DNA from 2 places in the Comamonas sp. CMM03 genome. Region 2 is predicted to be linked to the other one. Evidence: riboswitches for the same ligand, from Rfam matches in the RefSeq annotation. Region 2 holds a riboswitch; the other holds the start of a gene.

Region 1 (9,740 bases), on a different contig from region 2:
TGCAGGTCCTGCCACTGCTGCAGCGCTGCGTCCGGGGAGCCGCTGACCACGGCCTCATAGCTCTTGTGCACCCGGCGCTGCTCGAAGGCCAGGCTGAGGCGGCGCTGCACGTCCAGGCTGCGGGCCATCAGCACGATGCCGGAGGTGGCCATGTCCAGCCGGTGCACGATCAGCGCGTCGGGCCAGCGGGCCTGGGCGCGGGCGCTCAGGCAGTCCTGCTTGTCCGGGCCGCGCCCGGGCACGCACAGCAGGCCGGCGGGCTTGTCCAGCACCAGCAGGTGCGGGTCTTCAAACAGGCAATGCAGCGGCGCGGTGGCCTGGGCACACATCTCGGTCATCGGCAGGTGGCAGTGCTCAGCAGGCTGGGGGCTCGGCGCTGGCGCCATGCAGCAGGCGGTCCACGGTGGCGCACAGCTCTTCCACGTCATTGGGCTTGTGGATCAGCGCCTGGGCACCGGCCGACAGGGCCTGTTGCTCGATCTCGGCGGTGATGTAGCCCGAAGCCAGGGCCACGGGCAGGTCGGGGCGGATCTGCAGCGCGGCGCGCACCAGATCCACGCCGCAGTAGCCGGGCATGTTGTAGTCGGTCACCAGCAGGTGGTATTCCTGGGGCGCGGCGTGCAGGGCCTGCGTGGCTTCGTGCGGGTCGCTGAAGCCGGTGACGCGGTAGCCCCGGCGCTTGAGCAGGCGCTTGACCAGGAAGACCAGGGCTTCGTCGTCGTCCACATACATCACATGGCAGTCGGCCAGCATGGCGCCGGCGGCCGGCTTGTTGACCACCGAAGCGCGCGGCGGCTCGGCTACCACGGGCGGCAGTTCCACCCCTTCGGTGACCGGAAAGTACAGCGCAAAGCGGCTGCCCAGGCCGGGCTGGCTGTGCACATCCACGGCGCCGCCGTGGGTACGCATCACGCCGTGCACCACGGCCAGGCCCAGGCCGGTGCCCTGGCCCACGGGCTTGGTGGTGAAGAAGGGCTCGAAGATGCGCTGCAGTGTCTGCGGCGTCATGCCCGGGCCGTTGTCCTGCACGGTGTAGACGATGTAGGGGCTGTTGGCCAGACCCAGGCGCTCGCGCAGGCGGGGATCGGGGTCCTGCAGCTCCACCTCCATGCGCACCATGCCCCGGACTTCGCCGATGGCATGCATGGCATTGGTGGCCAGGTTGAACAGGGCCTGCTCCACCTGGGTGGGGTCGGCCAGCAAGGCGGGCAGCTGGGCGTGAACGTGGGTCTGCAGCTCGATGGCCGGAGGCAGGGACACGCGCAGCAGGCGCTCGGTGTCGCGCAGCACTTCTCCGGCATGCACGGCACGGCGCTGGGGGGGCTGGTTGCGGCTGAAGGTCAGGATCTGGCGCACCAGGTCGCGGGCGCGCTTGCCGGCTTTTTCGATCTCGCGCAGGCTTTCCTGCAGCGGGCTGTTCTGGGCGCAGTCGGCCATGGCCAGTTCCACATTGCCCAGGATGGCGCCGACGATGTTGTTGAAGTCGTGCGCAATGCCGCCGGCCAAGGTGCCCAGGGCCTGCATCTTGTGCGATTCGCGCAGCTGCACTTCCAGTTCGCCGCGCTGGGCTTCGGCGCGCTTGCGGCTGGTGAGGTCGCGGGCAAAGACGGTGGTGGTCTCGCCTTCGCCATAGCGCTCGAACGAGATGCCGACTTCCACCGGGATGTCGCGGCCGCTGGCGGTGCGGCCGGTCATCTCGCCCAGCACCGCCTGGGTGGTCAGCGGGGCCAGCTCCAGCGCATAGGCCGCATCGGGCAGAAAGCGCTCCAGGCGGCTGCCCAGGGCTTCCTGCACCGGGCACAGGAACAGCGTGGCGGCCGTGGGGTTGAAGACGGTGATGCGCCGCTGGCTGTCCACGCAGATGATGGCGTCCATGGAGGTGTTGATCACCGCCTCCAGGCGCCGCTCGCTGGCGTGCAGCTGGGTGTTGCGCTCCTGCAGGGTCTGGCGCTCGGCCAGCAGCGGACCCTGGTCGACCACGGCGCACATGAACTGGGCCGAGGCCGGGCCGGTGCGCTGGGGGATTTCGATGCAGGCGATGTGCAGATCGCCCTGCATGGCATGGCCCTGGGCCACCGAGAACTGCACTTCGTGCACTTCGCTGCGGCCTTGCTGGCGGGCTTCCAGAAAGGCCTGGGCCACGCGGTCGGCGTCTTCGGGCACCACAAAGGGCATGAAGGAGGCCAGCAGCCGGTCCTGGCTGGGCGACTGGAAGGCGCTGTGCGCCATGGCGTTAGCCTGGATGACGATGTCGTGCTCGTCGATCACCAGCAGCGGCAGCGGCACGCTGGAAAACAGCGCCTCGAAGCGTTCGGACGCGCTTTCTGCCACCGCCTGGCTGTAGTCCAGCACCTTGTTCTGGATTTCCAGCTCGGCCTGGTAGTTGCGCAGCTCGGCGATCAGCGCGGCCAGCGGGTCGTCGGCGCTGTGCTCGGTGGCTTCCCAGGCGTCCAGATTGGGATAGACCGGCGCCAGCGACGGCGCAGGGGGCAGCAGATCCTGCGTGGCGTCAGGATCTTCGTGTTGCAGCAGAAAGGAGAGGTCCGGGCGGCTCATAGAAGTGGTGCCGCAGCGCGGGTGTGTCACGCCACAGGGAGGGGCAGTGTAAGCCGCCCGCAGGGGCGGCTACAAGGGCTATCCCTAGGTGGTGTGGAATTTCCGCTGAAAAGTCACTCCGAAAAGGCGTCCAGCGGCACGCAGCTGCAGAACAGGTTTCGGTCGCCATAGACATTGTCCACGCGGCCCACCGGGCTCCAGTACTTGCTGCGGCGCAGCGCGGGCAGCGGATAGGCCGCTGTTTCGCGCCCGTAGGCGTGCTGCCAGTTGTCCCCCACGACCTGCTCGGCGGTGTGGGGTGCGTGCTTGAGCGGGTTGTCTTCGCGGTCCCAGCGGCCGGCTTCGACCTGGCGGATTTCCTCGCGGATGGCGATCATCGCGGCGATGAAACGGTCGATCTCGGCCAGCGGCTCGCTCTCGGTGGGCTCCACCATCAGCGTGTTGGCCACCGGGAAGGACAGCGTCGGGGCGTGGAAGCCGTAGTCGATCAGGCGCTTGGCCACGTCTTCGGCCATCACGCCGCTGGTGTCCTTCAGGCCGCGCAGGTCCAGGATGCACTCGTGCGCCACATGGCCGTTGGCCGAGGCGTACAGCGTGGGGAAATGGTCCTTGAGGCGGGCGCTGATGTAGTTGGCGCTGAGGATGGCGGTTTCCGTGGCGGCCTGCAGGCCTGCAGCGCCCATCATGCGGATGTACATCCAGCTGATGGGCAGCACGGCCGCATTGCCCAGGGGGGCGGCACTGACCGCGCCGACCTGGCCGGCAATGCCGCCTGCGGCGTGACCGGGCAGGAATGGCACCAGGTCTTCCACCACGCAGACCGGGCCCACGCCGGGGCCGCCACCGCCGTGGGGGATGCAGAAGGTCTTGTGCAGGTTCAGGTGGCTCACGTCGCCGCCGAATTCGCCGGGGGCGGCCACGCCGACCAGGGCGTTCATGTTGGCGCCGTCCACGTAGATGCGGCCGCCGTGGCGGTGCACCAGGGCGCAGAGTTCCTTCACCTGGGTCTCGAACACGCCGTGCGTGCTGGGGTAGGTGATCATCACGCAGGCCAGGTTGGCGCTGTGCTGCTCGCACTTGGCCTGCAGGTCGGCCAGATCGACGTTGCCGTTGTCATCGCACTTGGTGACCACCACCTGCATGCCCACCATCTGGGCGCTGGCGGGGTTGGTGCCGTGGGCGCTGCTGGGGATCAGGCAGATATTGCGGTGGGCTTCGCCGCGTGCGGCGTGGAAGCCCTTGATGGCCAGCAGGCCGGCGTATTCGCCCTGGCTGCCGGCATTGGGCTGCAGGCTGACGCCGGCGTAGCCCGTGGCTTCGCACAGCCACTGGCGCAGCTGGGCGTCCAGCTGGGCATAGCCCTGCAACTGGTCGGCCGGGGCAAAGGGGTGGATGTGGGCGAACTCCGGCCAGGTGATGGGGATCATCTCGCTGGTGGCGTTGAGCTTCATGGTGCACGAGCCCAGCGGGATCATGCTGCGGTCCAGCGCCAGGTCCTTGTCGCTGAGGCTGCGGATGTAGCGCAGCATGGCGGTTTCGGAGTGGTGGGTGTTGAACACCGGGTGGGTCAGGTAGCTGCTGCGGCGCTGCAGGCCTTCGGGGATCAGCGAGGGCGCGCCTTCGTCCATGGCCTCGACCGTGGGCAGGGCCTGGCCGTCCTGGGCGAAGATGCTCCAGAGCAGTTCCACATCGGCGCGGGTGCTGGTTTCATCCAGGCTGATGCACAGGTATTCGTTCCAGGCCTTGCGCAGGTTCGCACCCTGGGCGACCGCACGGGCGGCGATGGCATCGGTGGCGCCCTGGGTGTGCAGCGAGATGGTGTCGAAGGCCGTGCCGTGGTGGCGGCTGGAATAGCCCATCTGGGTCAGGCCGCGGCTGAGGATGGCCGTGAGGCGGGCCACGCGGCGGGCGATGCGCGCCAGGCCCTGCGGGCCGTGGTAGACGGCGTACATGCTGGCGATGACCGCCGGCAGCACCTGGGCCGTACAGATGTTGGAGGTGGCTTTTTCGCGGCGGATGTGCTGTTCGCGGGTCTGCAGCGCCAGGCGGTAGGCGGGTTTGCCGTGTACGTCGACGCTCACGCCGACCAGGCGGCCGGGCAGGGAGCGCTTGAATTCGTCGCGGCAGGCCATGAAGGCGGCGTGCGGGCCGCCCGCGCCCATGGGCATGCCAAAGCGCTGGGTGCTGCCGACCACGATGTCGGCGCCCATTTCGCCGGGCGGCGTCAGCAGGGTCAGGGCCAGCAGGTCGGTAGCGAAGATGGCCGCAGCCTGCTGGGCGTGGATGGCCTGCACATCGGCCTTCCAGTCCGCGATCCAGCCGCTGCTGGCGGGGTACTGGATCAGCGCGGCGAAGAAGCCATCCGCCAGTGCCGCGTCCCACTCCTCCTTGGAGTTGGCCACCACCACGGTGATGCCCAGCGGCGCGGCGCGGGTCTGCACCACCTCGATGGTCTGCGGGTGGGTGTCGCCCGCCACCACGAAGCGGTTGCTCTTCGATTTGACGGAACGCTTGGCCAGCGTCATGGCTTCGGCGGCAGCCGTGGCCTCGTCCAGCATGGACGCGTTGGCGATGGGCATGCCGGTCAGGTCGGTGACCATGGTCTGGAAGTTGACCAGCGCCTCCATGCGGCCTTGGGAGATTTCGGCCTGGTAGGGCGTGTAGGCCGTGTACCAGGCCGGGTTCTCCAGGATGTTGCGCAGGATCACCCCCGGCGTGTGGGTGCCGTAGTAGCCCTGGCCGATGAAGCTTTTGAGCACGCGGTTCTGGCCCGCCAGTGCCTTCAGCTCTGCCAGCGCCTCGGCCTCGGTCACCGCGGCCGGCAACTGCATGGCGCGGCTGCGGCGGATGGCCTTGGGCACGATGGAGTCGATCAGCGCGGCGCGCGAGGCTTCGCCGATCACGCTGAGCATGTGCGCTTCATCCTGCGCGTCGATGCCGATATGGCGGGGCAGGAATTCGCTGTGGTTTTCCAGGGCGTGGAGCGATTCCACAGGGGCGGGGGCAGACATCAGCATGGAGGGGACCTATCTCAAAAGCTGGGGCGGTACGGCTGCGGGCTGGGCGTCAGGCGCCGGCCGCGAAGCTGTCGTAGGCGGTCTTGTCCATCAGGGCATCCAGTTGCGATGCATCGGACAGCTTGACCTTGAAGAACCAGCCGGCACCCAGCGGGTCGCTGTTGGCCAGGGAGGGGTCGTCGCGCAGGGCTTCGTTGACTTCGACGATCTCGCCGCTCACGGGCATGTAGACGTCGGCCGCGGCCTTGACGGATTCGACCACGCCGGCCACTTCGCCTTCATTGAAGGTGGTGCCCACGGCGGGCAGGTCGACGAACACCACATCGCCCAGCGCGTCCTGCGCGTGGACAGTGATGCCGACCACGGCGGCGTTGGTGTCGGCGGTGTTGATCCACTCGTGCTCTTTGGAAAACTTGATGCTCATGGGAAGCTCCGTTGGGTAAGTTTCTGAAAAAAAGGGCTGGTGCAGGCGGTGCACGCAGTGTTTGGGACAGGTCTGGCAGCACTGTAGCGGCCTTGGCGCCTGCACCCGGGCTTGGCGGTGCTTTTTTGTGGCGCCGGGGGCCGGCAGGCGGGCTGGCCGCAGACCGTTCAGCCGCGGTAGTAGCGCGCCGGAACGAACGGGGTGGCCGACACCTTCATGGGCACCGGCTTGCCGCGCACCATGGCGAACAGTTCCGTGCCTTCTGCGGTGTAGTCGGGCTGCACATAGCCCAGGGCCACGGGCTGGTTCAGGCTGGGGCTGAGCAGGCCGCTGGTGATGTAGCCGACCTGCTGGCCGTCCATGTTCTCGAGCACGGCGGGCTCGCGCACCGGCACGCGCTCGGTGGCGATCAGGCCCACGCGCTTGCGTTGCAGCAGCGCCGGGTTGTCCAGCTGGGCCAGCACGGTGTCGGCGCCCAGAAAGCCGCCGGCGCGGGCGCCGCCGGTGCGGCGCACCTTCTGGATGGCCCAGGTGAGGGCGGCTTCCACCGGGGTGGTCTTGTCGTCCATGTCGTTGCCGTACAGGCACAGGCCGGCTTCCAGGCGCAGCGAGTTGCGGGCGCCCAGGCCGATGGGTTCCACCTCGGGCTGGGCCAGCAGCTTGCGGGCCAGGGCCTCGGCCTGGGTGCCGGGCACGGAGATTTCAAAGCCGTCTTCGCCCGTGTAGCCGCTGCGTGTGACGTAGCAGGCAATGCCGTCGATCTGCACCGCCATGCCGGTCATGAACACCAGGCCCAGCACTTCGGGGGCCAGGCGGCCCAGGGCTGCGGCGGCCTGCGGGCCTTGCAGGGCCAGCAGGGCCTGTTCGGGCATGGGGATGACCTGGCAGCGGCTGCCGATGTGCTGCTGGATGTGGGCGATGTCCGCCACCTTGCAGGCGCCGTTGACGATGAGGAACAGGTCGTCGCCGCGGTTGACGAACATCAGGTCGTCCAGGATGCCGCCCTGGGCGTTCAGCAGCAGGCCGTAGCGCTGCTTGTGCAGGCCCAGGCCCTGCACGTCGACGGGCAGCAGGGTTTCCAGTGCGGCGGCGGCGTCGGGACCCACCAGGCGCAGCTGGCCCATGTGGGAGACGTCGAACAGGCCGGCGGCGTCGCGGGTGTGGCGGTGTTCGGCCATCAGGCCGCTGGGGTATTGCACCGGCATGGCGTAGCCGGCAAAGGGAACCATGCGTGCCCCCAGCTCCAGGTGCAGGGCGTACAGCGGGGTGGTCAGCAGGTCGGTGGTGTCAGCGGTCATGGTGTCGCAGAGCAAAGCAAAAGAAATGCCGGCGGCCTGCGCCGCCTGCGCTTTGCCCTGTTGTCCGCTTTACCTGAGAGATTCACCCGCACCTTCCAGGCGTGGGGCTTGCTCCTTCGGTGGACGGGGTGCCGGCACCCGCGCCTCTCTCCAACAAGGTACGCCCGCGGTCGATGCGGCGGGCGGCTGCCAGTCCTTTTGCCTGAGCGTTCGGGGTTGCCCCTGCGCCTTCGGCGGCGCCGCTGGGCCTGCTGGCCGGGCGCGCTCTCCTGACGAATCCGCGCAGTATATCCGGCCCGATGGGCGGTGCCTACCCGGATGCATATGCATAGATGCAAACGATCTGAGGCGCTGCCTATACTCGTCTACCAATTTCGATGGATTCAAGGAGACGAAGTTGGTCGACACACAGTTTTCCCCCGCGGGCGCAGCCCCTGTCCCGGCACCGCGTGCGGCGCTGACCCTGGGCGACACGCTGGCCTGGCCGGCGCGCTATCTGCCGCGCAAGGAGGCGCTGGTGGTGTCGGACGCGCAGGGCCGCCGTGCCTGGACCTATGCCGAGCTGGATGCCGAGGTGAACCGCCACGCCCATGGCCTGCAGCAGCTGGGCATTGGCCAGGGCGATGTGGTGGCGGCCTTTCTGTACAACACGCCGGCCTTTGTGTTCACCTTGCTGGCGACGGCGCGCCTGGGTGCCATCTTCAACCCCATCAACTACCGGCTGGCCGCGCAGGAGCTGGCGTTCATCCTGCAGGACGGCAGTGCCAAGGCGCTGGTGTTCGAGGACGAGGGCGCTGCCGTGGTCGAGAAGGCCAGGCTGCTGGTGCCCCAGGTGCAGCACTGGATCCATGCCGATCCGGGCGCGGCACCGGCCTTTGCCACCGCGCAGCTGGCCGCGCTGGCGGACGGCCAGCCCGCCACGCCGGTGGACGTGCGGGTGGACGAGGATGCGCCCTGCATCCTGATGTACACCAGCGGCACCACCGGCCGCCCCAAGGGCGTGCTGCACACCCACCGCAGCAAGCTGGCGCACAACGCCATGATGCACCAGGTGATGCAGTTCCGCCGCGAGGATGTGGGCCTGTCGGTGGCCCCGCTGAACCACACGGCCGAGCTGCACACCAGCTTTCTGCCGCGCCTGCAGGTGGGCGCCACCCAGGTGCTGCAGCGCCGCTTTGATGCGGCCGATGCGCTGCGTCTGGTGGAGGCGGAAAAAGTCACCTTCTTCTTTGCCGCGCCGACCATGGTCACCATGCTGCTGAACGACGCGAGCCTGGGGCAGCGCGATCTGTCGTCGCTGCGCCTGGTGGAGTACGGCGGGGCCTCGATGGCGCCGCACCTGATCCGCGAATGGACGCGCCAGGTGGGATCGGGCCTGGTGCAGGTCTTCGGCACCACCGAAATGGGGCCGTGCATGTCGGTGCTGTATCCGCATGAGCAGCTCAGCCATGCCGGCTCGGCCGGCCTGCCGTCGCTGAACCACGATCTGGTGGTGGCGCGGGTGCGCGAGGACGGCGCCGCCACCGACCCGTCCGACGCCTGCGCGGTGGGCGAAGTGGGCGAGATACTGGTGCGCGGCCCCTGCATGATGGCCGGCTACCTGAACCGACCGGAGGCCAATGCCAAGGCGCTGGCCCACGGCTGGTACCACACCGGCGATCTGGGGCACCTGGATGCCGATGGCTATCTGTGGATCCGCGACCGCATTGACTACATGATCAATTCGGGGGCGGAGAACGTCTACCCGCGCGAGGTGGAAGATGCCCTGGTCGAGCACGCCGAGGTGCTGGAAGCGGCCGTGGTGGGCGAGAAGGACGCGCGCTGGGGCCAGGTGGTGGCGGCCTATGTGGTCGCCAAGCCGGGCACGGTGGTGACGGCCGCAGTGCTGGATGCCTTTCTGATGCAGGGCGACCGCCTGGCCAGCTACAAGCGCCCGCGCAGCTACCACTTTGTCGACAGCCTGCCCAAGACCACCAGCGGCAAGATCCAGAAGCATCTGCTGCGCCAGCCGGATCTGTGCGCGGCCTGAGGGCCTCACTGCGTTGAGGGTCTGAGGCAGCAGGGCTGAGCCCTCGGTCACCTTCTCAAGCAAGCCCCCAAGGCAAGCCCCTGTCTGCCGCCGAGAACGGCGCGGACAGGGGCTTGTCTGTTTCTGACCGGGGCACATGCCCGGGCGGCGGGCAGGTCCGCCGGGAAGTCCGGCGGGAAGTACGGAAGGAAGGGGCGGGGCGATCGCTGCCCGGCAGGCCCCCATCAAAAAACGCGGCCGAAGCCGCGTTTTTTTGGGGCGCAGGTACCGGTCAGCGGCACCGTGCCGGGTGCTTACTGCACCTTGGCCTTGGCGCGCAGACCGTCCTGGAACTGCATCAGCTTTTGCTGTTCCAGTTGCTGGGCGATCTGGGGCTTGACGTCGTCCAGCGCAGGCAGCTGGGCCTGGCGGGTTTC
Region 2 (9,740 bases):
CCACCCGGGCCGCGCCGATAATGCGCTGACGGTTTCACACCCCGGCATTGGCGCAGTGCATATTGCACACCGCGCTCACGCCAAACTGACGGTTTGCTTAACTCGGTACGGTTTGTTGCTTTTCATCAGAGATTTTTCATTCCCCTGACATATAGAAATCCTATGGGAAGAAATCGGTTAATATTCAGGCTCCAAATCGCAGTGTGCAATATTCATGGGATTCCGAGAGGGGGGAGAGTCCGATTGGTAGACCGTGCAGGCCCTGCGGTTTGGAACCTATGCGAGAACAAGCTTGGATGGCCATCACCAAGCTTATTCAAAGCGAGTTCAACTTCAATCAGTTTCTTTTTTAAAAGCCTGCAGTTTGCGCTGCAGGCTTTATTTTTTGGCACGCCGTTTTCACGCATCTGCCGCGCTCCGGTTCGTATTTTTTCGTTTACAGAACTGTGCAGTGCAAGGTGTTTCCAGCCCTGCACGCTTTCTGCGCCACCAAACTATGCTGCAGTGCAATAGAAGGCGCACACAAAATGCCTGTGCAACCACCTGTCTGCAGGTCCCATGCAAAAAAGCCTTGCCTTCCTTTCGGAAGAACAAGGCATCAACCCCTACGAACGCGATGTGGGAGCGGGCAGGCTCAACCTGCCTGCCAGCAGGGCCGTGCCACTGATGCCGCCTGCTGTGCCATGGCCCGCACCCCCCATTGCCGGGCGGTGACCAGCAGCAGCTGGCGCACCTGCTCCTGCGGCGCCTTGCCGCGCGGGGCGAGATTGCTTTTCAAATAAGGCTGGTAGGCAGGCTGTGCTTGCATGGCATGCTCCTTGGTTGAGTGCAGCGGGGTGACGTGCGCCACCCCGCCGCGTGGTGCTTACTTCTTGGTGTAGATCTGATCGAAGCTGCCGCCATCCACAAAGTGCTTGCCGGCATTGGACCAGCCGCCAAAGGCCTGGTCGATGGTGAACAGATCCAGCTTGGGGAACTGGGCTGCGTATTTGGCCCGCGCCTTTTCCGAGGTGGGACGGTAGTAGTTCTTGCCGGCGATGTCCTGGCCTTCGTCCGAGTACAGGTACTTCAGGTACTCCTCGGCCACGGCGCGGGTGCCCTTCTTGTCGGCGTTCTTGTCCACCACGGAGACGGTGGGTTCGGCCACGATGCTGACGGAAGGCACCACGATCTGGAACTTCTCGGCACCAAACTCCTTGAGTACCAGGAAGGCTTCGTTTTCCCAGGCCAGCAGCACATCGCCCACATTGCGCTGGGCAAAGGTGATGGTGGAGCCGCGCGCGCCGGTGTCCAGCACGGGCACATTGCCGTAGACCTTCTTCACATAGTCCTTGGCGCCGGCTTCGCCGCCGAACTTGCGCTTGCCGTATTCCCAGGCAGCCAGGTAGTTCCACTGGGCGCCAGCCGACGTCTTGGGGTTGGGGGTGATCACCGACACGCCGGGCTTGATCAGGTCATCCCAGTCCTTGATGCCCTTGGGGTTTCCCTTCTTGACCAGGAAGATGATGGTCGAGGTGTAAGGTGCCGAGTTGTGCGGCAGGCGCTTTTGCCAGTCGGCCGCCACCAGACCGCCGTGCTTGACCAGGGCATCCACGTCCGGAGCCAGACCCAGGGTCACCACGTCGGCATCCAGGCCGTCGATCACCGAGCGGGCCTGCTTGCCCGAGCCGCCGTGCGACTGCTTGATCGTCACATCCTGGCCGGCCTTGGCCTTCCAGTACTTGGCGAAGGCCTGGTTGTATTGCACGTACAGTTCGCGCGTCGGGTCGTAGGAGACATTCAGCAGCGTCACCTGCTGCTGGGCCAGTGCGGGGAGAGCCGGCAGAGCGCCGAGGGTCAAGCCGGTCAAAAGGCTGGCAAGCAGGGGAAACTTGATAAAGTGGCGGCGATTTGTCATTGAGGGTCTCGGTGATTCTGGTTGCGTTGTCAAACGGCTTCTCGCTCCGTTGCTGTGCATTCTGGAATGCCACCCTCAAAACTGAAACCAATAAGATTTCAGTTTGTTATTACCAAAACATCCGTAGACAGGATTTCCCCCATGGCACGTACCGTTCACTGCATCAAGCTCGGCCAAGACGCTGAAGGCCTGGACTTTCCGCCCTACCCCGGCGAGCTGGGCAAGCGCATTTTCGAAAGCGTGAGCAAGCAAGCCTGGGCCGACTGGCTCAAGCACCAGACCATGCTGGTCAACGAAAACCGCCTGAACCTGGCCGACGCCCGCGCCCGCCAGTACCTGGCCCGCCAGATGGAAAACCACTTCTTCGGTGCCGGCGCCGATGCCGCAGCCGGCTTTGTGCCGCCCCCCAGCGCGCAGTAATTGCAGCGTGCCCACGCGATGCTGTGGGCGCTGCGTGAAGACCCGCCCCAGCGCTTCAGGCTCTGGGGCTTTCTTTTGCCCGCTGCTCGCAAGCAGCTTCCCCCGCACCAACGCCCCTGCGGCCTCTGCGCTGCACAAAAGCGCCTAGAATCGCCGTTTTCTGCGGGAGAGCGAGGCAGCTGCACAGCCGGCCTCCGCCGAAGGCGCAAACTCCCATAATCGCTCAGGCCGACGTACCGCAGCAAAGATTCGCCAACTGGAGAGCAGCCCGTGCCACCCGGCCCGGCTCACCGAAGGGGCAAGTGCCGCAGCACCGGGCTGCGCGCACGCAACTCTCAGGTACAAAGGACAGCGGGAGAGGCGCGCCAGGCCATGGACAGCATCCAGGCCTGGTTTTTTCACGTATGGGTCCGCCATGCTTCCATCTGTTTCCCTGCTGGAATCGTTCCAGCTGTCCAATCTCACCGTCATGCTGGTGATCTACCTGATCGCCATCACGGCCGAAGCCATGTCCGGCGCACTGGCGGCAGGCCGCCGCAACATGGACATCTTTGGTGTGGTCGTGATCGCCTTCGTCACCGCACTGGGCGGCGGCACCATCCGCGACATGGTGCTGGGCCACTACCCCATTGGCTGGACGCAGCACCCCGAATATGTGTACCTGGTGATTTCCGCCGGCCTGCTGACCACGGTGGTGGCACGCTACATGATCCACCTCAAGCAGGTGTTCCTGCTGCTGGACGCCATGGGCCTGATCGCCTTCTCGCTGATCGGCTGCAATGTGGCGCTGGAGCTGGGCTACCCCGGCGTGGTGGTGGTGATGGCCGGTATGATCACCGGCATCAGCGGCGGCATTCTGCGCGACGTGCTGTGCAACCAGGTGCCGGTGGTCTTCCGCCGCGAGCTGTATGCCAGCGTGTCCCTGGCCGTCTGCCTGCTGTTCCTGGGCCTGCGCGCGCTGGATGTCGGCCCCAACATCAGCACCCTGGTGTGCTTTGCGGGCGGGCTGCTGTTCCGGCTGGCCGCCATCCGCTTTCACTGGCGGCTGCCCACGTTTTCCTACCAGCAACGCTGGGACTGAGCGGATCCCTGTGGCGCGGCGTCCGCCCTGCCCGGCAGGCCCTGGGCCGTATCGGCCCGGGCGCCCCCTAGTCTTACTCCTCTGAACCCTGCCCCCATGTCCGAACCGATTGCCTGGCTGCCCGATGGCACTCCTTACAGCCCCCGTTTTGAGGACCGCTACCACAGCGAACTCGGGGGACTGAACCAGGCGCGCCAGGTGTTTCTGGCAGGCTGTGGCCTGCCTGCGGCCTGGGCCGACCAGGCACAGTGGCGCGTGCTGGAGACCGGCTTTGGCATGGGCCTGAACTTTCTGGTGACCTGGGCGGCCTGGAAGGCCGATCCGCAGCGCCCGCGCATGCTGCATTTCACCTCGGTCGAGGCCTACCCGGTCAGCGCCGCCGATCTGCTGCGCGCTGCCCCCACCGATCCCCTGCTGCGCCCGCTGGCCGAACAGCTGGCCGCGCGCTTTCATGGTCTGCTGCCCGGTGTGCACCGCCTGGGCTTTGAAGACGGCCGCGTGCAGCTGACGCTGTGGATTGGCGATGCCCAGGCCATGCTGCGCCAGCAGACCACGGTGGCCGACAGCATCTACCTGGACGGTTTCAGCCCCAGCGCCAACCCCGGCATCTGGGATGCCCACACCCTGAAAGCCCTGGCCCGCCACTGCCGGCGCGGCACGCAACTGGCCACCTGGACCATTGCGCGCGCGGTGCGCGACCAGCTGGCGCAATGCGGCTTTGAAGTGCGCAAGGTGCCTGGCGTGCCCCCCAAGCGCGACAACCTGCAGGCCTGCTTCAACCCGGCCTGGGAACCGCGCGTGCGCGCCCAGACGGGTCCATCCCCGGTGGCCCAAGCCGGCACGGCCTTGGTGGTGGGCGCCGGCCTGGCCGGCAGTGCCGCCGCCCACAGCCTGGCGCTGCGTGGCTGGCAGGTGCAGGTGCTGGTCGCCGGTGACGGCCCGGCGGACGGCGCCTCCGGCCTGCCTGCCGGCCTGTTCTGCCCGCATGTATCGCCCGATGACAGTGTGCTCTCGCGCCTGTCACGCAACGGGGTGCGCCAGACGCTGCAGCGCCTGCGCGACCTGTGCCAGGAAGGCACGGACTGGGGCCACAGCGGCGTGCTGGAGCATTGCACCGACGGCGGCACCGGCCTTCCGGCCAGTTGGGCCGGCGGCCCGGGGGACGATTGGAGCCACAGCGCCAGCGCCACCCAGCTGTCCCGGGCCGGCCTCCCACCGGACACCGTGGCCTGCTGGCACCAGCAAGCCGGCTGGGTGCGCCCGGCCCAGCTGGTGCAGGCCCAGTTGCATCACCCGCAGATCCGTGTGCAGGCGCATGCCGTGGTGGCCCGCCTGCAGCGCAGCGCAGATGGCCGCTGGCAGGCGCTGGACGCAGACGGCCGCATCCTGGCCGAGGCCGACCTGGCGGTACTGGCCTGCGGCCCCGCCACGGCTGACTTACTGCCGCACCGGCAACCATGGCCGCTGCAACCCATCCGCGGGCAGATCAGCTGGGGGCTGCACACCGCAGACAACGCCAGCGCCCTGCCGCCCTTCCCGGTCAACGGCAATGGCAATCTGGTCACCCATATTCCACAGCCGCAAGACCCGCAGCATGGTGAAATCTGGGTCATGGGCTCCACCTTCGAGCGCGATGTGACCGCCATGCCCATCTCCGCAGCCGACCAGGCGGCCGCCCACGCGGTGAACCACGGCAAGCTGTCCACACTGCTGCCCGCCAGCGGCGCAGCCATGGCCCCCTGGTTTGACCCGCAAGATGCCCGCTGCAGCCCGACCTGGGGCCGGGTGCGGGTGGCCAGCCACGACCGGCTGCCGATCGTGGGGCCGGTGGGGCCGGCGGCACCTGCGCACGCGGTGGGCTCTGCAGCCCCGGGGGCTGGCTCAGCCAGCACTGGGGAGAACCTGACAGGCCTGTGGGCCCTCACCGCCCTGGGCGCACGCGGGCTGACGCTGTCCATCCTCTGCGGCGAGCTGCTGGCCGCGCGCCTGCACGGTGAACCACTGCCGCTGGACGCCAAGCTGGCGCTGCACCTGGGAACGGAACGGCTGCAGCGGCGCGGCTGAGTAGCGCAGCTGCAAGGACGCCGCTACGGCGTCCTGCGGCAGCGCACCGGGAATGCCGGAACGCAGATGGTGAGACGGGATGGGGCGACGGAGCGGAACCACGTCAGCCCGGGCTGCTTCGCACTAGCGCACCAGCGTGCTCTTGCCGAACAGGCTTTCCACCAGATCCACCACCAGCTCGGCCGTCTGGTTGCGGATGTCCAGCGCCGGGTTCAACTCCACAATATCCAGCGATGCCAGGCGGCCGGTGTCGGCAATCATTTCCATGCACAGCTGGGCTTCGCGGTAGTTCGGGCCGCCGCGCACGGTGGTGCCGGTGCCGGGAGCGATTTCGGGGTCCAGAAAGTCCACATCAAAGCTCAGGTGCAGGTGCACATCGGCGCCTTCAGGTCCCTCCAGCCCGGCCAGGGCCTGCTGCATCACGGCGCGCATGCCTTGTTCGTCAATGGCACGCATATCGAACACTTCCAGACCCAGGCGCTGGATCATGCGTTTTTCCACCTCATCCACGCTGCGCAGGCCGATCTGGCAGATGTCTGGCCCCTGCAGCGCGGGCGTGAAGCCGGCCATGCCGGCCAGCGGAGCCGGACCGTGACCGCACAGGCTGGCCACGGGCATGCCGTGCAGATTGCCGGTAGGGCTGATGTCGGGCAGGTTGCAGTCGGCATGGGCATCCAGCCACAGCACGCGCAGGCGCTTGCCCGCCATACGGCAGTGGCGCGCCACGGCGCTGATGGAACCGGTGGCCAGCGTGTGGTCGCCGCCCAGCATGATGGGCATGCGCCCGGCCTGCAGCTGCGCCAGCACGGTGTCGTGCGTGGCCTGGTTCCAGGCCTGGCATTCGGCATAGTTGCGCAGGCCTTGCGCATCGCGTGCACCGCGCGGATTGGGCGGGCCGGCCAGATTGCCGATGTCCTGCACATCCACGCCAAAATGCGCCAAGGCCGGGCCCAGCTGGGCCACGCGCAGGGCATCCGGCCCCATGGCAGCACCCAGGCGCCCCGCGCCCACGTCCGTGGGCACACCGATCAGCGTCACGGCCTGGTGCACCTGCACAGCCAACTCGTCTTTCTGAAGCATTTCCATCCTCACGCCACTTTGTGCCAGGCCGCGCGCTCCACGGAGGGCGGCGTTGCCTGGTGCATATCCTCACCCTGGTGCAGCAGGGCAAACAAATCCTTGGGGTCTGCCAGCGTGGGCACCAGCTCGATGCGCGACAGCAGCCCCGCCTCCCGGCCCAGCGCCTGCATGGTGCGCAGGGCGGAATAATCTTCCAGCGCAAAGCCCACGGAATCAAACAGGGTGATCTGGGCATCCGACACCCGGCCGGGCGCTGCGCCGCTCAGCACCCGCCAGAACTCGGTCACGGCAAAGTCGGCCGGCATCTGCTGCAGCTCACCCTCCAGCCGGGTCTGGGGTTCATATTCGACAAAGACGCTGCTGCGTGCCAGCACCTCGGCATCCAGCTCGGTCTTGCCGGGGCAGTCCCCGCCCACGGCGTTGATGTGCATGCCCGGCGCCAGTGCGCTGGCGTCCAGCACCACGGCATTGCGCTTGTCGGCGGTGACGGTGGTGACCACATCGGCGCCCTGCACCGCCGCATGCACGCTGTCCACCATCTGCACCTCAACCCCATACAGGGCCGCAAACGGTGCCAGGTTGCGCTGCAGCTTGGCGCTGGCGGCACGGTCCACATCGAACAGCCGCAGTTCACGCACCCCCAATTGATCGATAAACGCCAAGGCCTGGAATTCGCTTTGGGCGCCGTTGCCGATCAATGCCATGCGGTGGCTGCCAGGCCGGGCCAGCGTGCGCGCTACCATGACCGAGGTGGCGGCGGTGCGCAAGGCCGTGGTCAGCGTCAGTTCGCTGACAAAGCGCGGCATGCCGGTGGCCACATCGGCCAGCGCGCCAAAAGCCATCACCGTGGGCAAGCCGTGCTGGGTGTTGACGGGGTGGCCGTTGACGTATTTGAAGGCGTAATCGTGCGCATCGGCCACGGGCATGAGTTCGATCACACCCTGCGCGGAATGGGCTGCCATGCGTGCGGTCTTGTCAAAGTCGTTCCAGCGGCCGAAGTCGGCCTCCAGCGCCTGGGTGATGCAGCGCACGCATTCGACCACGCCGACACGCGCCACTAGGCGCGCGGCATCGGTGGCGCTCAGGAAGTCGGTGTGTACCTGGGCGCTCGGCAGGCGGTGTACAGCGGTCAGTGCAGTCATGAAAATTGCCTCCGGCAAAGCAGCACCCAGGGTGCGCGGAAGAGATGGCATGAGCGTGACACAGGCCAGCGGCAATTCATATCGCCAAAAACTGTTCAAAATCGGCAAAAATCTGCCATATCGATAGCCATCGTTGCCACTATGTCCAATCTGGATCAGATCGACCAGCGCCTGATTGCCCTGCTGCGCCACAACGCCCGTGAAAGCGTGGCCACCTTGGCCGCGCGGCTGCAGGTGTCGCGCGGCACCGTGACCAACCGTTTGCGCCGCCTGGAAGACGAAGGCGTGATCGTGGGCTATACGCTGCGCCTCAAACCCGAAGCCGAGACCGGCGGACTGCAGGCCTGGATGAGCATTGCCATCGAAGGCAATGACGCACGCAGGGTGACCGCCACCTTGCTGGGCGAACCCGCCGTGCAGGCCCTGCACGCCACCAACGGCCAGTGGGACCTGCTGGCCGAGCTGCAGGTGACCACCCTGCCCGAACTGGCGCGGGCGCTGGAGCGCATCCGCCTGATCAAGGGCATCAGCCACTCCGAAACCAGCATCCACCTGGAGACGCTGCGCACCACGGCCAGCGCCGCCGCAGCACCGCCCACAGATAGCTGACTGGCAGCTGCAAGCATTTTTTCCACGCAAAATAGTCTGCAGAACCATACCAACAGTGCACAGCAAGCTCCTGTTTTCATAAGAACTTCCACACCGTATCACCCCATGTACATCGCTCTCAAACATTCCCACATGCTGCTGGCCGTGCTGACCCTGCTGTGCGCCCTGCTGTTCACTGCACTGGCCTGGAAGCCACTGCCCGCACGCAAGGCCACGCTCTGCTATGTCTTCACCCGGGTCTTTGGCGGCCTGGCTGCGCTCACCGGCCTGGCCGTCACCTTTGTCGGCCCCTGGCAGCAGATGATGTATCCCTACATCGGCCTGATCCTGTACGTGGTGCACGGCGTGTGCTGCGGCATTGCCAAGCGGCTGCTGACTGCACCCAACCCCAGCACCCGCCGCCTGGTGCTGGTGCTGCAACTGGTGTTCCTGCTGGCCACGGCCGCCATCATGGGCGCCAAGCCGTTCTGAGCGCCGGGCCCCCCTGTGCCACCAGCGCCTTCGCGCTTTGTCCGGTCGTCTTGACCGTCCGTATCCAGTTGGCTGGCACATGCAGGCCGCCTGAAGCCCTACTTGGCCCATCCAGCCCGCCTTGCGCGGGCTTTTTTGCACCGCTTGTCAGCGCTAGTCAGCGTGCACGACAGTTCTATATACACAAACAGATATACATGAAGGAGAAAACAATAGTTTGTTTCCATATAAGCTTTCTCTACAGTGCGGCCCCATAGAGCCAGGCCGGCATCGCATGCACGGCCCGTGCCCCCCACGCAAGCACCGTAGCCATGTACCAATACACCGACTTCGACAAAGCCTTCGTCCAGCAGCGCGCTGACCAGTTCCGAGACCAGCTGGAGCGCTGGCAAAGCGGTAAGCTCCCGGAAGATGACTTCCGCCCGCTGCGCCTGCAAAACGGCTGGTACGTGCAGCGCTACGCCCCCATGCTGCGTGTGGCCGTGCCCTATGGGGAAATCAATTCCGACCAGATCCGCGTGCTGGCCCGCGTCGCCCGCGAGTACGACGAACCCGAAGCCGCCGTGTTCAAGGCCGCCATGGAAGGCCAGGGCAAGCTGGGCACGACCTTCCTGCCCACGCACTGCGCCCACTTCACCACGCGCACCAATGTGCAGTTCAACTGGATTCCGCTGTCCAAGGCCGCCGATGTGATGGACCTGCTGGCTTCCGTGAACCTGCACGGCATCCAGACCAGCGGCAACTGCATCCGCAACACCACCACCGACGCGCTGGCCGGCATTGCGCCCGACGAGGCGGTCGACCCCCGCCCCTACGCAGAAATTCTGCGCCAGTGGACCACGCTGCATCCGGAATTCGCCTTCCTGCCGCGCAAGTTCAAGATCGCCATCACCGGAGCCGCCGAAGACCGTGCTGCCACCGGCTGGCACGATGTGGGCCTGCATGTGCTCAAGAACGCAGCCGGCGAAGTGGGCTT

What was found. Region 2 has a riboswitch for glycine ahead of KW830_RS17850 (trimeric intracellular cation channel family protein). Riboswitches for the same ligand answer to the same signal wherever they lie in the genome.
Region 1: it holds a riboswitch for glycine, as region 2 does, so the genes downstream of both, gcvT (glycine cleavage system aminomethyltransferase GcvT) here and KW830_RS17850 (trimeric intracellular cation channel family protein) in region 2, are expected to answer to the same signal.

Annotation. Positions count from the first base shown of each region.
Region 1 is NZ_JAHUXB010000001.1:588,956-598,695, forward strand. Features, by position in the region: gene KW830_RS02815 (RluA family pseudouridine synthase) at 1-338, opposite strand, end outside; gene KW830_RS02820 (PAS domain-containing sensor histidine kinase) at 355-2,556, opposite strand; gene gcvP (aminomethyl-transferring glycine dehydrogenase) at 2,670-5,573, opposite strand; gene gcvH (glycine cleavage system protein GcvH) at 5,623-5,997, opposite strand; gene gcvT (glycine cleavage system aminomethyltransferase GcvT) at 6,165-7,295, opposite strand; glycine riboswitch at 7,346-7,459, opposite strand; glycine riboswitch at 7,485-7,573, opposite strand; gene KW830_RS02840 (fatty acid--CoA ligase) at 7,753-9,324, shown strand; gene KW830_RS02845 (peptidylprolyl isomerase) at 9,618-9,740, opposite strand, start outside.
Region 2 is NZ_JAHUXB010000005.1:222,169-231,908, reverse strand. Features, by position in the region: gene KW830_RS17865 (hypothetical protein) at 635-808, opposite strand; gene KW830_RS17860 (sulfate ABC transporter substrate-binding protein) at 866-1,897, opposite strand; gene KW830_RS17855 (oxidative damage protection protein) at 2,039-2,317, shown strand; glycine riboswitch at 2,471-2,566, shown strand; gene KW830_RS17850 (trimeric intracellular cation channel family protein) at 2,733-3,398, shown strand; gene mnmC (FAD-dependent 5-carboxymethylaminomethyl-2-thiouridine(34) oxidoreductase MnmC) at 3,495-5,462, shown strand; gene rocF (arginase) at 5,586-6,542, opposite strand; gene KW830_RS17835 (ornithine cyclodeaminase) at 6,551-7,684, opposite strand; gene KW830_RS17830 (Lrp/AsnC family transcriptional regulator) at 7,835-8,293, shown strand; gene KW830_RS17825 (hypothetical protein) at 8,399-8,764, shown strand; gene KW830_RS17820 (nitrite/sulfite reductase) at 9,076-9,740, shown strand, end outside.